DNA from 2 places in the Limnohabitans sp. TEGF002 genome. Region 2 is predicted to be linked to the other one. Evidence: predicted binding sites of a transcription regulator. Region 2 holds the regulator's gene; the other holds the start of a gene.
The links. The regulator FNR, encoded in region 2, switches genes on or off when oxygen is low (the NO sensors DNR and NnrR bind a similar motif). The targets are predictions, from matches to a motif close to TTGATNNNNATCAA.
Positions count from the first base shown of each region.

Region 1: the regulator FNR is predicted to act here: its motif matches at 1,858-1,871, upstream of ACZ5SR_RS02410 (TraR/DksA family transcriptional regulator).

Region 1 covers NZ_AP029224.1:473,450-481,584, reverse strand. The annotation lists gene ACZ5SR_RS02425 (VWA domain-containing protein) at 1-553, shown strand, start outside; gene ACZ5SR_RS02420 (BLUF domain-containing protein) at 586-1,008, opposite strand; gene ACZ5SR_RS02415 (glutathione S-transferase) at 1,140-1,790, shown strand; gene ACZ5SR_RS02410 (TraR/DksA family transcriptional regulator) at 1,905-2,276, shown strand; gene ACZ5SR_RS02405 (hypothetical protein) at 2,296-2,670, shown strand; gene ACZ5SR_RS02400 (VOC family protein) at 2,759-3,172, shown strand; gene ACZ5SR_RS02395 (MarC family protein) at 3,178-3,777, shown strand; gene mrdA (penicillin-binding protein 2) at 3,795-5,777, opposite strand; gene mreD (rod shape-determining protein MreD) at 5,780-6,301, opposite strand; gene mreC (rod shape-determining protein MreC) at 6,298-7,239, opposite strand; gene ACZ5SR_RS02375 (rod shape-determining protein) at 7,312-8,135, opposite strand, start outside.
Region 2 covers NZ_AP029224.1:1,886,478-1,894,612, reverse strand. The annotation lists gene ccoO (cytochrome-c oxidase, cbb3-type subunit II) at 1-293, shown strand, start outside; gene ACZ5SR_RS09365 (cbb3-type cytochrome oxidase subunit 3) at 303-443, shown strand; gene ccoP (cytochrome-c oxidase, cbb3-type subunit III) at 485-1,417, shown strand; gene ccoG (cytochrome c oxidase accessory protein CcoG) at 1,475-2,932, shown strand; gene ACZ5SR_RS09350 (nitrogen fixation protein FixH) at 2,959-3,243, shown strand; gene ACZ5SR_RS09345 (hypothetical protein) at 3,261-3,497, shown strand; gene fnr (fumarate/nitrate reduction transcriptional regulator Fnr) at 3,535-4,257, opposite strand; gene hemN (oxygen-independent coproporphyrinogen III oxidase) at 4,465-5,847, shown strand; gene ACZ5SR_RS09330 (sulfite exporter TauE/SafE family protein) at 5,907-6,584, shown strand; gene ACZ5SR_RS09325 (SIMPL domain-containing protein) at 6,686-7,426, shown strand; gene ACZ5SR_RS09320 (sulfite exporter TauE/SafE family protein) at 7,491-8,135, opposite strand, start outside.

The DNA of each region.
Region 1 (8,135 bases), 1.4 Mb from region 2:
CACCTTGTTGCCCGAGTCGGCCATTGACTTGGAGTCGGTGTTGTACGGCGCCGAATTCAAATCGGGCAGCTTGGCAGCGCAAAGCGGTGGGCTGTCAGGGAGATCGCTGGACCAGCGCCCTGCCCCCGGGTCCGCAGAGCCATCCAAACCAGTGCCTGTGGGCTCGTACACGGCCGGTGCGGTGATCTTGCTTTCCGATGGGCGCCGCACCACCGGGCCCGATCCGGTCGAAGTGGCCAAGTGGGCAGCTTCCAAGGGGGTGCGTGTGTACACCGTGGCCTTTGGCACGCCCAATGGCTTCATACCCGGTTTGGAGGGCTTTTCTTTCTATGCCAGGGTCGATGAAGAGGCCTTGCAAAAAGTAGCAGAGACCACAGGCGCCGAGTTTTTCAGGGCTACCAACGCCAGTGAACTTGCCAACATTTACCAGCACCTTTCATCCAAGTTCACGCTGGAGCGGCGTGACACCGAAATCAGCGCTTTGCTGGCGGCGCTGGCGGGTGTTTTGGCTTTGCTGGCCATGGGCCTTTCCATGCGCTGGTTTAGACGCTGACCCAGACTTGATCGGTCAATGCCCAGCTCTTTTCAGGCCGTTGCATGGTCATTTTCGGCGGACAAAGACTGGGCGCCCCACTGTGCGCAACGGTCTGCCGCACTGGACATGCCCTTGGCATCCACCGGGAAAAAACCGGGGATGTCGTACTTGTCAAAGTGCGCATAGGACGAAAAGGCCATCGCCCAATCTGAAAACTGCCGATCGGTGATAGGGCCTCGCGACAAAAGCTGCAAGCTGTGGTGCCGCTCATCGCGCTGCAGGCTTTTCCATAAAGCATCGAGCGAGCCCGAAGGGCCCTCGATGCACTGGACAAAGATTTCCTCGGTGTAGAGCAAATGCCCCGTGATGCCCAGGCTCAGGTTGCGCTTGCGGCACTGAACCAGCAAATTGAACAAGTGCAAGCTGCCCAGCTTGTGGGTGGCTTGTGAGCGGTAAACCAGGCGCTCCAACATAAGGGCTCCGAATAATAAGTGGCAATATTTTGGGTGGGTGCCTTGATACGGACCTTACAGGCATATTGGTGACTCTTCGGTTCACCGGCTTGGGCTAATCTTTGCTGATTGCTTAACAACTGGAGAATCCCATGCTCACACTCTGCGGCTTTGCAGCCAGCAATTACCACAACAAAGTCAAATTCGCCCTGCTCGAAAAAGGCGTGCCCTTCGAAGAAGAATTGGCTTGGGTCGGTGCCACCGACGCTGCCGCCAGCCCCTTGGGCAAAGTGCCTTACCTCAAAACCCCCGATGGCGCGATGTGCGAATCGGCCGTGATGCTGGAATACATCGAGCAAAAGTACCCACAAAACCCCTTGATCCCTGCCGATCCTTTTGCTGCTGCCAAAGTCCGCGAATTGGCGCTGTTTTTGGACTTGCACCTGGAGCTGGTCGCTCGCAACCTGTACCCAGAAGCCTTTTTTGGTGGCAAGGTGAGCGACTCGGTGAAAGAAAAAGTGGGCGCGCAACTCGAAAAGAACGTCGCCGCGTTTGCCAAGCTGGCCAAGTTTTCGCCTTTTGTGGCGGGCGACAGCCTGACGCTGGCCGACTGCGCGGCCGTGACCCACCTGCCTTTGATCTCTGGCGTGACCAAAGTCATTTACGGCAAAGACTTTTTGGCAGACCTGCCAGCTCGCGACTACCTGAAGATGATGGGTGAGCGCCCCCACATGCAAAAAGTCAACGCCGACCGCAAAGCCAATATGGATTTGATGATGTCGCGCATGAAAGCCAAAAGCTGAGTCTGTGCGCTTGAGCACTTAAGGCACATCAACCCCGACCCATGGCAAATGCCATGTGGCTCTGGGGTTGACCCACATCAATACCGCGTCACCCCAGACGCATAGGATGAAGCCATGACTTCATCCCACACCCCATCCCTCTCCGCCCACCGCGAGCGCCTTTTGCATGAGCGCACGCAACTGCTGCAACGCATCGCCCAAGAGCGTGGTGGTTTGGTTTCACGCGCCGATATGGCCGCTGAACATGATGTGCGCAGCTTGGATGACCAAGCCCAAGCCATTTCCGAGCGCGACGAAGAGTTCGCCATGAACGAACACGAAACGGCCGAGCTGGGAGACATCGAAGCAGCACTGGAACGCATGGATGCGAGCACCTATGGCCATTGCACCGCCTGTGGCGTGAGCATCCCGCCTGCACGCCTGAACGTTTACCCAACCGCCAAACGCTGCATCGATTGCCAGACTGTGGTCGAGCAGCGCCGTTGATTTTTAACCAAGGATGTTAATGAGTACTTTTCATGCTGTGGTCTGGATGGACCACCAAGAAGCCCATGTGGTCATGTTTGACCGTGAGCACGTTGAAGCGCAGCGCATCAAATCGCGCAGCCACCACAAACACCAAGGCAAAGCCGGAGACACTGCGGCCTTTTTTGCGGAGGTGGCCAAAGCGCTGGCGGGCGCACGCGAAGTGCTGTTGACGGGCCCAAGCTTGGCACGCAACGAATTCCGAGATTGGTGCACCACCCACCAAAAAAGCATTGCAGCGGTTGTTGTCGACAGCATCGCCAGCGATCACCCCTCGGATGCGCAACTGGTGGCCATGGCCAAACAGTATTTCAAGAAATTTGACGCGATGGCAGCAGACCCCTCGCATACCTGAGCGCTTGCGGCAGCCCTGCTCAGGCGGGTGGGTGCATTCGGGTTGTTCCGGCTGCCCCAGCGCCTAACTGGCTGATATGCTTTCGGGCATGCACAGCCTTTTTCATTTTGCTTTTCATGTCACCGACCTCGACGAGGCCCGCCGTTTTTATGGCGGCCTCCTCGGCTGCCAAGAGGGTCGCTCCACCGACACCTGGGTGGACTTTGACTTTTTCACACACCAGATTTCCCTTCACTTGGGCGAGCCTTTCAAAACGACCCTCACGGGCCGTGTCGGCGACCACATGGTACCCATGCCGCACTTCGGCCTGGTTTTGCAAAAGGACGATTGGCAAGCCCTGGCAGACCGATTGCAAGCGGCCAATTTCAACTTCGTGGTCGAACCTCACTTGCGCTTTGCCGGTCAGCCCGGCGAGCAATGGACCATGTTCTTCATGGACCCATTCGGCAACCCGATTGAAGTCAAAGGCTTTGCCGACCTGAGCACGGTTTACGCGAGCTGATGGGCATGGAGCACACCTTTGCTTCGGCCACCATCTTGCTGCTGCTGATCACCGACCCGCTGGGCAACATCCCGATTTTTGTCAACACCTTGCGAGCAGTTCCGCCCGAGCGGCGTGCCCGCGTCATCGTGCGTGAAGTGTTGATTGCTTTCGGTCTGCTGCTGGCTTTTATGTTCGTGGGGCAATCGTTCCTGAAAGCCTTGAGCTTGTCGGACGTTTCCCTGCAAATCGGCGGCGCGGTGGTGCTGTTTTTGATTGCTTTGCGGATGATCTTTCCGCCCCCACCCCAAGACACCCCCGTGCCTGTGGCTGAGCCCTTGATCGTGCCCTTGGCCATTCCTGCCTTGGCAGGCCCTTCGGCCATGGCGACGGTGTTGCTGTTGGTCAGCCAAGCGCCCGAGAGGCGCTTGGAGTGGGTCGCTGCGCTCACGGTGACCATGCTGGTGTGCGCCGTGGTGTTGCTGCTGGCTGAACGCCTGCAACGCGTGGTGGGTTTGCGCGTGGTCTCTGCCTTTGAACGTTTGATGGGCCTGATTCTGGTGTCCATCTCCGTCGAGATGCTGATCCGGGGCTTGAAGTCGCTGGCGCAAAGCTGGCCACACTGAAGCCCAGCTGTCTGAAATCAATTGAATGAATTGAGCCTTCGGCTGTCCAAGGGCACCTCTTGCTTGGTGCGCGGTTTGCCTATTGGTGCAGCTGTCTGGCCTTTTTGGGTGGCCGCCATGTCTTCTTCGCTGGGGTATTGTCCGAGCAGCCAATAGTCAAACACACGCCGAGCAATGGGAGCGGCCGAAGCCGCACCGAAACCGGCGTTCTCCACCACCACCGCGACCGCAATTTGCGGCTTGTCGGCAGGGGCATAGGCCATGTACAAGGCATGGTCACGCTGGTATTCGGACAAATTGGCGGCGTTGTACTTTTCCTTTTGGCCGATGGTCACGGCTTGCGCTGTACCTGTCTTGCCTGCGCTGGTGTATCCAGCCCCGGCAAACACGCGCGCCGAGGTGCCTGACGTCACCACGCCCACCAAGCCATTGCGAATCACTTCCATGTGCTCGGGTTTGTAGCCCAGGTCCACAGGCTCTGTCGCATTGACTTGGATTTGCGCGTGGGTCAAGGCATCTTGAATGGCCGTGACGACGCGGGGCTTGAACTGCACACCTGCATTGGCCAGTGTGGCAGTGGCAGAGGCCAACTGAAGCATGGTGAAGGTGTTGTAACCCTGCCCAATGCCCAATGAAATGGTTTCTCCGCCGTACCATTTTTTTTGCTCGGGTTTTTTGTAATAACTTCGCTTCCAGTCAGTGCTGGGCAGGATGCCGCGCACTTCCCCCGGCAAATCAATGCCAGTGATCTGACCAAAGCCCAGCGGTTTCATGAAGTCATGGATCGCATCGACACCCATCTCATTGGCGAGAGAGTAGTAGTACACGTTGCTGGACAAGACGATGGAGCGCACCATGTCCACAGGTCCCAGGCCGCTATCGCCATGGCTGCGGAAAGTGTGCCCGCCATAGGTCCATGAACCCGCATCGTTGATGATGGTGTTGGCGCTGCGCTTGCCTGTGGCCAATGCGGCCATGGCCATGAAGGGCTTGTAGGTCGAACCCGGCGGATAGGTGCCACGCAAAGCCCGGTTGAGCAAAGGTTTGTCGATCGACTCGTTGAGCTTTTGCCAGTTTTCGACGTCAATGCCATCGACAAACAAATTGGGGTCGAAGGTGGGCTTGCTGACAAAAGCCAGCACCTCACCCGAGTTGGGATCCAGCGCGACCAATGCACCGCGCCGATCACCAAACAAGTCCTCCACCATTTTTTGTAACTGAATGTCGATCGACAACACCACGTTTTGCCCCGGCGTGGCCAGGCGACTCGACAGGCTGCGGGTGGCGCGGCCTCCGGCCGAAGTCTCCACCTGGTTCACCCCGGTGATGCCATGCAACTCACGCTCGTAGCGCTGCTCCACACCCAGCTTGCCGATGTACTCGGTGCCCCGGTAATTGCCGGCGTCGTCCTCTTCTTCAATGCGTTCTTTTTCTTTGGCGTTGATGCGACCGATGTAGCCCACCACGTGGCTGGCCAATTCGCCGTAAGGGTATTGCCGAAAAAGGCGGGCCTTGATGTCCACGCCCGGAAAGCGATAGCTCTGAGCGCTGAAACGCGCCACCTCTTCATCACTCAATCGGGTTCGAATGGGCAGCGAGTCAAAGCTGCGCGAGTCCTCGCGCAAGCGTTTGAACCTGCGCCGGTCCTTGCCCTGAATCTCGACCACCTCCGACAAAGCATCGATGGTGGCTTCCAGGTTGGCCACACGCGAAGGCGTGATTTCCAAGGTGTAGGCCGAGTAATTGCTGGCCAGCACGACGCCGTTGCGGTCCAGGATGGTGCCGCGTGGCGGCACCGTCGGGATAACGGCTGTGCGGTTGCTTTCGGCCTGCTCGTGCAAATCCTCGTGCCGCACGATCTGCAAATAAGACAGCCGCGCAACCAACAACAAAAAGCACACCAGCACCACCAGCTGCATGACGGTCACCCGAGCGCGGAACCGTTGCAGTTCGGCCTGGCTGTCACGCAACTCGGCAAGGGAGGGCAGCCTGAGTGACATGGTCAAAGGGGACGGATGTTGTCAGGGTCAAACGCGCGCCGCTGTGGCGCGAGCAACAACGCACCCACCAAGGGCCAAAGGGCAGCCTGAACGAATGGCATCAGCAACTGGGTCCAGTGCGGCCAGACATCGTGAACGATCAGGCGAGTGCCCCATTCGAGCAAGGACGCCGCCAAAAACAAGGGCACGATCTGCAGGGTTTGCTCACGCAACGGAAACCACAACAGCCGACGCTGAACCGCCAGCGCCAAACTGCTGAGCACGACGTAAGACAAGGCGTTTTGCCCCAGCAAGGCCGACTCGTGCACGTCCAGAGCCAAACCCAGCACAAACGCCAACACCACACCCACACGTCGTGGCTGATAGACGTTCCAAAACACCACCACGATGGCCAGCACATCGGGCAGCCAGCGCCAGCCGACCAAGCCCAGCAACATGTTCAAAAGCAAGCCCACCACCACCGTCGAAGCAATGAATCGGGGGTTGGCAGGCAAGAGCAAATGACGCCCTGCGGGCATGATCATGGTTTGTCTCCCGATGGTGCAGCAGAAGATGGTCGCCCTTTACCGCTTCGCTTGGGCTCTGGCGCGGCAGCTGGCACAGTGGGCCAGTCTTTCACCGGCATCAACACCAACAAATGACGCCCTCGCGGCTTGGCTGCTGGGGTGGCATGCACCCGGGCAAACGAAGAATCCACACGGCGGTCAATCTGGCTGACTTGTCCCACATGCAAACCCGGCGGGTAGACACCGTCGATGCCACTAGTGGTGAGCAAATCACCTTGCTTGACGTCAGTCCCCGAAGGTACGAACTTCAGCTCCAGTGCGCCACCCGGGATGGTTGGATTGCCCACGGCCACATGCCGACTGCCCGTGCGGGCGTTCATGATCGGAATGGTTTGGCCACGGTCGGTCAGCAGCGTCACTTCGCTGATCAAGGGGTACACACGCGTGACTTGCCCCACCACGCCGCCGACATCAATGACCGCAGAGCCTTGCACAATGCCCGCGACTTGTCCTCTGTCCACCACGATGCGATCGGTGTAAGGGTCTGCCGTGTCATACAGCACCTCAACGGCCTTGGACGGTCCTGCCATTTGTTCACGCAAGTCCAGCAACTCACGCAACTGGGCGTTTTCCCGACTCAACTGCTCCACTTGCTGCAGTCGCTGAGCTTGCGCAATGGTGCGTGTCTGGAATATTTGCGCAGCATCCTGTGCGGCTTCCAGATCGCCAAAGTATTGACCCACACCGCTCAGCGCGCGTCCGGGTTGAAGTGATAGCCACTGAAAAGGCGCCAACAGCACCGCAATGCCGGACCGCAGGGGTTGCGAGATCTGAAAACGGTGGTCTGAAGCCATCAACAAAATGGACAGCAAGGAGAGCAACACCAGTTTGGAGGTCGCAGACAAACCCTGCCGGAAAATCGGCGGAGCACTGCGTTCAAAGGTATCCAGAGCCATGAGTGTGTTGCGCCGGATTCAGATGGAAAAAGGCAGGATCGTTGACCGTTGGAAGACAGCCCGAAACAAGCCTTATTCGCTGGTGAAAATGCTGCCCAATTGGTCCATGCGTTCCAGCGCCATGCCGCAACCGCGGGCCACGCAGGTCAACGGGTCTTCGGCAACCAAGACAGGCAAACCTGTTTCTTCGGCCAGCAGGCGGTCCAGATCGCGCAGCAAAGCACCACCGCCGGTCAGCATCATGCCGCGTTCGGCGATGTCTGCACCCAACTCGGGCGGGGTGTGTTCGAGCGCGGTTTTGACGGCCGAGACGATCTGGTTGAGCGGATCGGTCAGGGCTTCGAGAATCTCGTTGGAGCTGATGGTGAAGCTGCGCGGCACGCCTTCAGACAGGTTGCGGCCCTTGACTTCCATCTCCTTGACTTCGCTGCCCGGGAAGGCCGAACCGATGGTCTTTTTGATGGATTCGGCGGTGGGCTCGCCGATCAACATGCCGTAGTTGCGGCGAATGTAGCTGATGATGGCTTCGTCGAATTTGTCGCCGCCCACACGCACGCTGCCTTTGTAGACCATGCCGCCCAGCGAGATCACGCCCACTTCGGTCGTGCCGCCGCCGATGTCGACCACCATGGAGCCCGAAGCTGCCGACACCGGCAAGCCGGCACCAATGGCTGCGGCCATGGGTTCTTCGATCAAATACACCTCAGATGCACCCGCGCCCAGCGCCGATTCGCGGATGGCGCGTCGCTCGACCTGGGTGGAGCCACAAGGCACGCAAATGATGATGCGCGGGCTGGGGCGGAAGGTGCTGCGGGGGTGCACCATGCGGATGAACTGCTTGAGCATTTGCTCGGTCACCGTGAAGTCGGCGATCACGCCGTCCTTCATGGGGCGAA
Region 2 (8,135 bases):
GCACCGGCCCCGATCTGGCCCGTGTGGGCGGCCGATACAGCGACGAATGGCACCGCATTCACTTGACCAATCCCCGTGATTTGGTGCCTGAATCCAACATGCCCGCTTACCCATGGTTGGAAAAGACGGCGGCCGACCACGCCACGGTGGTGGCTCGCATGTCAGCTCTGCGGACTTTGGGCGCACCTTACGCCGATGAAGAGTTGGCCAAAGCGGCCGATGAAGTCAAAGGCAAAACCGAGTTGGATGCGGTCATTGCTTACCTGCAAGTGCTCGGCATTCACCGCAAATAAGGCATAGCCATGGACATCAATACTTTGCGATCCATCGTGACCGTCCTCGCCTTCATTGCCTTTGTCGGCATCGTGGTTTGGGCATGGTCTCGGCGCAACCAGGCCAGCTTTGACGAGGCGGCGCAATTGCCGTTTCGCCAAGACGACTGAGCGGTCCTTCAGAACTCAAAAAAATACTTCAAGGAAACTCCATGAGTGACTTCATCAGCAACTTCTGGCACTTGTATGTGGCCGGCATCACGCTGGTCAGCATCATTGCCTGTCTGCTTTTGTTGTGGTTCAGCGGCAAGGCCAAGGCCATGACCGCCAACGACAACACCACCGGCCACGTCTGGGATGGTGACCTGCGCGAGATGAACAACCCCTTGCCCCGTTGGTGGGTCGGCTTGTTCATCATCACCATCATTTTTGCCTTCGTTTACCTGGCCATGTACCCGGGTGCAGGCAACTTTGCCGGCAAATTTGGCTGGTCTTCGGCCGGTCAGTACGAGGCCGAAGTGGCCAAAGGCAATGCCGAAGTCGCACCGCTGTATGCCAAGTTCCAGGGCATGCCTCCCGAGCAAGTGTCCAAGGACCCCCAAGCCCTGGCCATTGGCGACCGCCTGTTCATGAACAACTGTGCCCAGTGCCACGGCTCTGATGCACGGGGCAGCAAAGGCTTCCCCAACTTGGCCGATGCAGATTGGTTGTATGGTGGCACGCCTGATGCGATTAAAACCACCTTGGTGCAAGGGCGCATGGGCAACATGCCGCCCATGGCTGCGGCCGTGGGCACGCCCGAAGACGTGCGCAACGTGGCGCACTACGTGTTGAGTTTGTCCAAGAGCCCGCACGACTCGCTGCGTGCACAACTGGGCAAATCCAAGTTCGGTGCTTGCGCTGCTTGCCACGGCATGGACGGCAAGGGCAACCACGCCATGGGCGCGCCCAACCTGACAGACGACACTTGGTTGCACGGCTGGGGTGAGAACGCCATCGTGAACATCATCAACAACGGCAAGGTCAACCAGATGCCCGCACAGGCCGCCAAATTGACCGAAGGCCAGATCCATGTCTTGGCGTCTTACGTCTGGGGCCTGTCCAACAACGCTGTGACCAGCGCCGCACTGAGCCCTGCCAAGTGATCTGACCCTCCTGCATCAGGCTGGGCCTGATGCAGCATTTGAACCAAGGCCTGCATTTTGTCCATCCCCGAAGAACGCCCCTCTCGCAGTGTGATTCCCATCACCCCCGTGCCCGCCGAGGGCGATGTGGAAATGGTGTCGCTGTACCAAGCGCACCAAAAAATTTACCCCCGCAGTGTTCAGGGCGTGTTCGCCAAATGGCGTTGGCTCATGGTGGTGATCACGCAGTTGGTCTTCTACTGCTTGCCCTGGGTGGAGTGGGGGCAGCGCCAGGCGGTGCTGTTCGACTTGGGCGCTCGCCGTTTCTACATTTTTGGTCTGGTGTTGTATCCGCAGGACTTCATTTACCTGACGGCTTTGCTGGTCATCTCTGCGCTGTCGCTGTTTTTGTTCACGGCAGTCGCCGGGCGTTTGTGGTGTGGCTTTGCTTGCCCGCAAACTGTTTACACCGAAATTTTCCTGTGGATCGAGCGTCAGTTTGAAGGCGACCGTTCCGCGCGCATGCGCCTGGACGATGCGCCAATGAGCTTTAACAAGGCCTGGCGCAAAACGGGCAAGCAACTGGCTTGGATCGTGTTGTCACTCTGGACAGGGTTCAGCTTTGTCGGCTACTTCACGCCGATTCGCGATTTGACGGCATCTATCTTGTCGCTGGGGTTTGGCCCTTGGGAAGTTTTCTGGATCTTGTTTTACAGTTTTGCCACCTACGGCAATGCAGGCTTCATGCGCGAGCAGGTATGCAAATACATGTGCCCCTATGCGCGTTTTCAGAGCGCCATGTTCGACAAGGACACTTTGATCGTCACCTACGACGAAGCGCGGGGTGAGCCGCGCGGTGCCCGCTCCAAAAAAGCAGACCCCAAAGCCCTGGGGCTGGGCGCGTGTGTGGACTGCACCTTGTGTGTGCAGGTCTGCCCCACGGGCATCGACATCCGCAAAGGTTTGCAGTACGAATGCATTGGCTGTGGCGCCTGTGTGGACGTGTGTGACACTGTGATGGACAAGGTGGGCTACGAGCGGGGCTTGATCAAGTTCTCCACGCAAAACGCCATGGACAAGGGCTGGGCCTGGGCGCAAACGCTGCGGCGCATTTTCCGACCTCGCGTGTTGGTCTACACCACTGTGCTGTGGGCCATCATCATTGGTGTTGGCGTGTCCTTGTGGAACCGAGACCCGTTCAAGGTGGACATCGTGCGCGACCGCGCCACCATGGCCCGCATTGTGGTGGGCGGCAAAATTGAAAACGTGTACCGCTTGCAAATCATGAATGCGGCAGAGCAGAACTTGACTTTCCAGTTGCAAGTCGAGGGTCTGCCGGGCCTGGCCCTGGCCACTGAGCCGATGGTGGAGGTGGGGGCCACCGAGTCTCGATGGGTGTCCGTGCGATTGCAAGTGCCCTACGACGCAGCGCCCGCAGGTTCGCACCCGATCCATTTCCACATCGAGTCCCGATCGACAGATGGCCAATCGGTCGGTCAGCTGAGCGAAAAAACCGTGTTTCTGGTCCCTCGTTGAGTGACCCCTATTTTTGAAAGACAGCCATGAACAAGGTTCTGAATGTGAGCAAAGAGGGGCAACCCTGGTGGCGTTTTGGATTGGTGTGGATGGTCATTGGTGGCCCCGCCGTGGTGGTGGTGGCTGGTTTCATCACGTTCTACATTGCCGCGACCAACCCCGATCCGGTGCTCAACGTCACGCCACGCACCGCCATGCAAGAGCGCCAGGGCATCACCCATGTCCCCGCCATGCAAGGACGCAACCATGTGGCCACGGGCGAGTTGCCTGCTGCGCTGCAAGCGCCTGCTGCTGAACCCACCAAACCCTGATTCCGAAAGGAGACACCATGCTCGCTCAACGCTGGATGTGGATCACCTGGCCTGCTTTTTTGGTGGCGGGACTGCTGGAAGTTTTGGTCTTCGCGTTTGTGGATCCGCACGACCTGCATTGGTTCGGGCAAGACCTGGACCTGTCCAGGCAAGCAATTTACACGCTGGCCTTTTTTGCGTTTTGGGCCTTGGCCATCGTGTCCAGCGCATTGACTGCGCTGCTGGGTCTGTCCTCGGCTGAAGTGAACCGTTAAGACACCGAACCACCTGTTCAGTGCTTGAGCCTAGGGCTCAGTGGCAATGTGAGGTGTTGTTCACCAGCCGCTGCAGTCCCTCGGTGTCCAGAATGCGCACGTGGCGCTGCTTGACTTCCACGGTGCCGTCTTCCACAAACTTCGAAAACGTACGGCTCACGGTTTCGAGCTTCAGGCCCAGGTAGCTGCCAATTTCTTCGCGCGTCATGCGCAGCACCAGCTCGGACTGTGAGAAACCTCGGGCGTGCAAACGTTGCACCAGATTCAGCAAAAAAGCGGCCAGTCGTTCTTCGGCCCGCATGCTGCCCAAAAGCAACATCACGCCATGCTCGCGCACGATCTCTCGGCTCATGATCTTGTGCACGTGGTGCTGCAAAGCGGTGACTTCGCGCGAGATTTCTTCGATTCGGTCAAAGGGCATGACACAGACTTCGGCGTCTTCGAGTGCCACCGCATCGCAGCTGTGCTGGTCGTTCACGATGCCGTCCAGCCCAATGATCTCGCCCGCCATTTGAAAGCCCGTGACCTGATCGCGCCCGTCTTCGGTGGCCAGACAGGTTTTGAAGAAGCCGGTGCGGATGGCGTAGAGCGACGTGAACTTTTCACCGTTAGTGAACAGGGTGTCGCCACGTTTGATTTTGCGGCGCACGGCCACGAGGTCATCGAGGCGGTTGAGGTCATGGTCGCTCAGGCCCATGGGCATGCACAATTCGCGCAAATTGCAGTTGGAGCAGGCGACTTTGATGGCTTGGGGATTCATGGTTTATCTCTTGGTTGAGCAATGGATTTGCCTTGGATCAAGACTTGAGCTTATACCGAATCAAGCGCTGAATTTGAGGGTATACCCGGTCCTTGCCAGAAATCCCCGAAAACCGGTAAAGGGTTTGACCTGAGTCAACACATGAGCAGATGCAAGCAGGCAAAGTGAGGCCTTGTTCTGTTTACATTCGAATTAAGGGGCAGACACATGTCCGTCATCTCACCGCAATTGCTGGCTCGCTTTGACGTGCCCGGCCCGCGCTACACCTCTTACCCCACAGCCGATCGCTTTGTCGAAGCCTTTGGAGAGGCCGATTACGTGCAAGCCTTGAAACAGCGCCAATCGGGCCCGGTGGGCAAGCAAGTACCGCTGTCGCTGTATGTGCACATTCCGTTTTGCGAATCGCTTTGCTATTACTGCGCCTGCAACAAAATCATCACCAAACACAAAGAGCGGACTACGGAATATTTGCGTTACCTTCGCAAAGAGGTCGAGTTGCACACCCGCCATTTGGGGCGCGGCCAGTCGGTCAGTCAATTGCATCTGGGCGGCGGCACACCCACCTTCATGAGCGACGAGGAGTTAGGCCAACTCATGGCCATGCTGCGTGAGCACTTCCAATTCGTGCCGGGTGGTGAATATTCGGTCGAAGTGGATCCCCGCACCGTGAATGAGCAACGGCTGGCGTTTCTGGCCGAGTTGGGTTTCAACCGCCTGAGTTTTGGCGTTCAGGACTTTGACCCTGCGGTGCAAAAAGCCGTGCACCGCATCCAGCCTGCAGACCAGGTGTTTGCCTTGGTCGAGGCGTCCCGCCGACTCGGTTTTGAATCGGTCAATGTCGATTTGATTTACGGCTTGCCCCTGCAAACGCCCGAGTCTTTTGACCGCACGCTGGAGCAGGTGAAAAGTCTGCGTCCTGACCGCATTGCGCTGTATGCCTATGCGCACTTGCCCGAACGTTTTAAACCGCAACGTCGCATTCACGCGCAAGCGCTGCCAGCAGGTGCCCCCAAGGTGGCGATGCTCTCGCGCTCGCTCGACGCGCTGACCGATGCGGGCTATGTCTACATCGGCATGGACCACTTCGCTTTGCCCGATGACGCTCTGGCTGTGGCCAAACGACAGGGGCGTTTGCACCGCAATTTTCAGGGCTACAGCACGCAGGCCGATTGCGATCTGATTGCGCTGGGCGTGTCTTCGATTGGCCGCATTGGCTCGACCTACAGCCAGAACGCCAAGACCATGGAAGAGTACGTCGATCTGCTTGACCAAGGCCATTTGCCGGTGGTGCGGGGCTTGGCGCTCACGCGCGACGACCTGATCCGTCGCTCGGTCATCATGGCGCTCATGTGCCAAGGGCAGTTGCAATACGAGTCCATCAACCTGGCTTGGCTGATTGACTTCAAGACCCTGTTTGCCCAAGAGCTGATCCAGCTTGACGCGATGCAGGAACAAGGCCTGGTTCAGTTGAGCGAGAGCGGCATTCAGGTCACAGCCATGGGCTGGTTCTTTGTGCGCGGCGTGGCCATGGTGTTTGACCGATATGTGCAGGCTGACCGCAACCGCACGCGGTTTTCCAAAATCATTTGATGTAGAGCGAAGGGCTGCATCGCCGACAATGCACTTCTTGAAAATCTAGCAAACAAGCCATGCAAAGTTCTTTGGCCATCACGGCCTTGATGATGGGGGTGCTGGGTGGCCCGCACTGCGTGGCCATGTGCGGCGCGGCCTGTGCGGGCCTAGGCCAGGCGGCGGGCGAGCGGCGGGCGCAGGCTTTGTTGGCTTTTCAGTTGGGCCGCCTTGGCGGCTATGCGCTGCTGGGTGCTTTGGCCGCGGCCAGCGTGCAGGGCTTGGGCTGGTTGACCACGCAGTCGGCCGCCATTCGCCCGGTCTGGACCTTGCTGCACCTGACAGCTCTGGTGCTGGGATTGTTGCTCATGCTCCAGGCAAGGCAACCCATCTGGCTCGACGCTGCAGCGCGCCGTTTGTGGGCGCGCGTGCGGGCTTTCAACAGCCGCTGGGGGCGCGCCGCGCCCTGGATGGTGGGTGGGCTGTGGGCCTTCATGCCCTGTGGCTTGTTGTATTCGGCTTTGATGGTGGCTGCCTTGACCAGCCAGCCCTTGGAGGGTGCGGCCACCATGGCCTTGTTTGCCTTGGGCAGCAGCATCAGCCTGTGGGCCGGGCCTTGGCTGTTTTTGCGCATGCAGACCTTGGGCGATGGGGCCTGGGGCATGCGTGTGGCAGGCTTGGCGCTGGCGTCGGTGTCGGCCTGGGCTTTGTGGATGGGCCTGGTGCATGACCAAGCGCCATGGTGCGTTACACCCTGACACCAAAATGCAGTGCTCGGGGCGTGTGACGCTCGCTGCGACGTTCAGAATCGTGGCGTTAAGTGCCCGATGTTTTTGCCACCTTCTTCGAAAGACTCTCCATGAAACTGATTCGAACACCCTCGTTGGCGTGGGCCCTGATGATGGCGCTGGCCCTGCCTGTTGCATCGGTGCAGGCCCAAAGTGCAGCCAGTTCGACACAACCAGCACAAGCCGCGCTGAACCAAGTCCTGCATTTGAGTGCCTCGGCCCAGACCGAGGTCGCGCAAGACTGGTTGGTGATCACCTTGTCGGTGCAAAAAGAAGGCTTGCAGGCCCCTGCAGTGCAAAAACAGCTCAACGCCATGGTGTCCGCCGCATTGGCCGTGGCCTCTCCCATGGCCAAACCCGGGGCTCTTGAGGTGAAAACGGGTGAGATGAATGTGTCGCCGCGCTATGGCCGTGACGGCAAAATGAATGGCTGGGGGGGCTCAGCGCAACTTATTTTGCAGGGCCGCGATGTCGAGCAAATCACCACACTCGCAGGGCGCATTCACGATTTGACGGTGTCGCAGATCGACTGGCGTCTGAGTCCCGAGCAGAAAACTGCGGCCGAAGCGCGCATCCAGGCCGAAGCTGTGGCGCATTTTCAGAGCAAAGCGCAATCCCTGACGAAGCAGTTCGGCTTTGCGGCTTATACGCTCAGAGAAGTGCGCGTGAGTGCCCAAGAGGTGGGCGAGGGCGTTGTCATGCCGCGCATGGCCATGGCCCAGATGGACGCACCAGCATCGATGCCGGTGCCAGCGGTGGCGGGTAAGTCGCGCGTGGTCGTGAGCATTTCGGGCAGCATTGTGCTGCGCTGAACAGGTCCACACTGCGGCTGGAGTTCAGCGAAGTTGGCCCAAGCCAGCGGGATGGGCCATGCGGTCAGGCGAACAGGCCTTTGTAAAGCATGTAAGCGGCCAGCAGGTACAGAACGCTGGCAAACACCCGCTTGAGTTGCTTGACGGGCAACTTGTGCGCGGTGGACGCCCCAATAGGAGCCATCAGCACGCTGCACACCGCAATCACCACCAAAGCGGGTAACCACAAGTAGCCAAAGCTGTAGGCAGGGAGGTTTTGAACGTTTTGGCCGCTCACGATGTAACCGGCCACGTTGGCCAGCGCAATGGGAAAGCCCAGTGCTGCGCTGGTGGCTACAGCGTTGTGGATGGCCACGTTGCACCAGGCCATGAAAGGCACGCTGATGAAACCGCCGCCGGCACCCACCAGACCCGATAGCAATCCGATCAGGCCGCCCGCGCCCAACAAGCCCTGAAAACCAGGCACTTGACGCGACGGTGCAGGTTTTTTGTCCAAAAACATTTGTGTGGCCGAAAAGCCCACAAACAAGGCAAAGAACAAAGCCAGATACGTGCCTTTTGCGAAGGCAAAAATGCCCAGGCTGCCAATCAGGCTACCGATCACGATGCCCGGGGCCAGGCCCTTGACCAAATCCCAGCGCACGGCTTTTTTCTTGTGATGGGCACGTACGCTGGAGACGCTGGTGAAAATGATGGTGGCCATGGACGT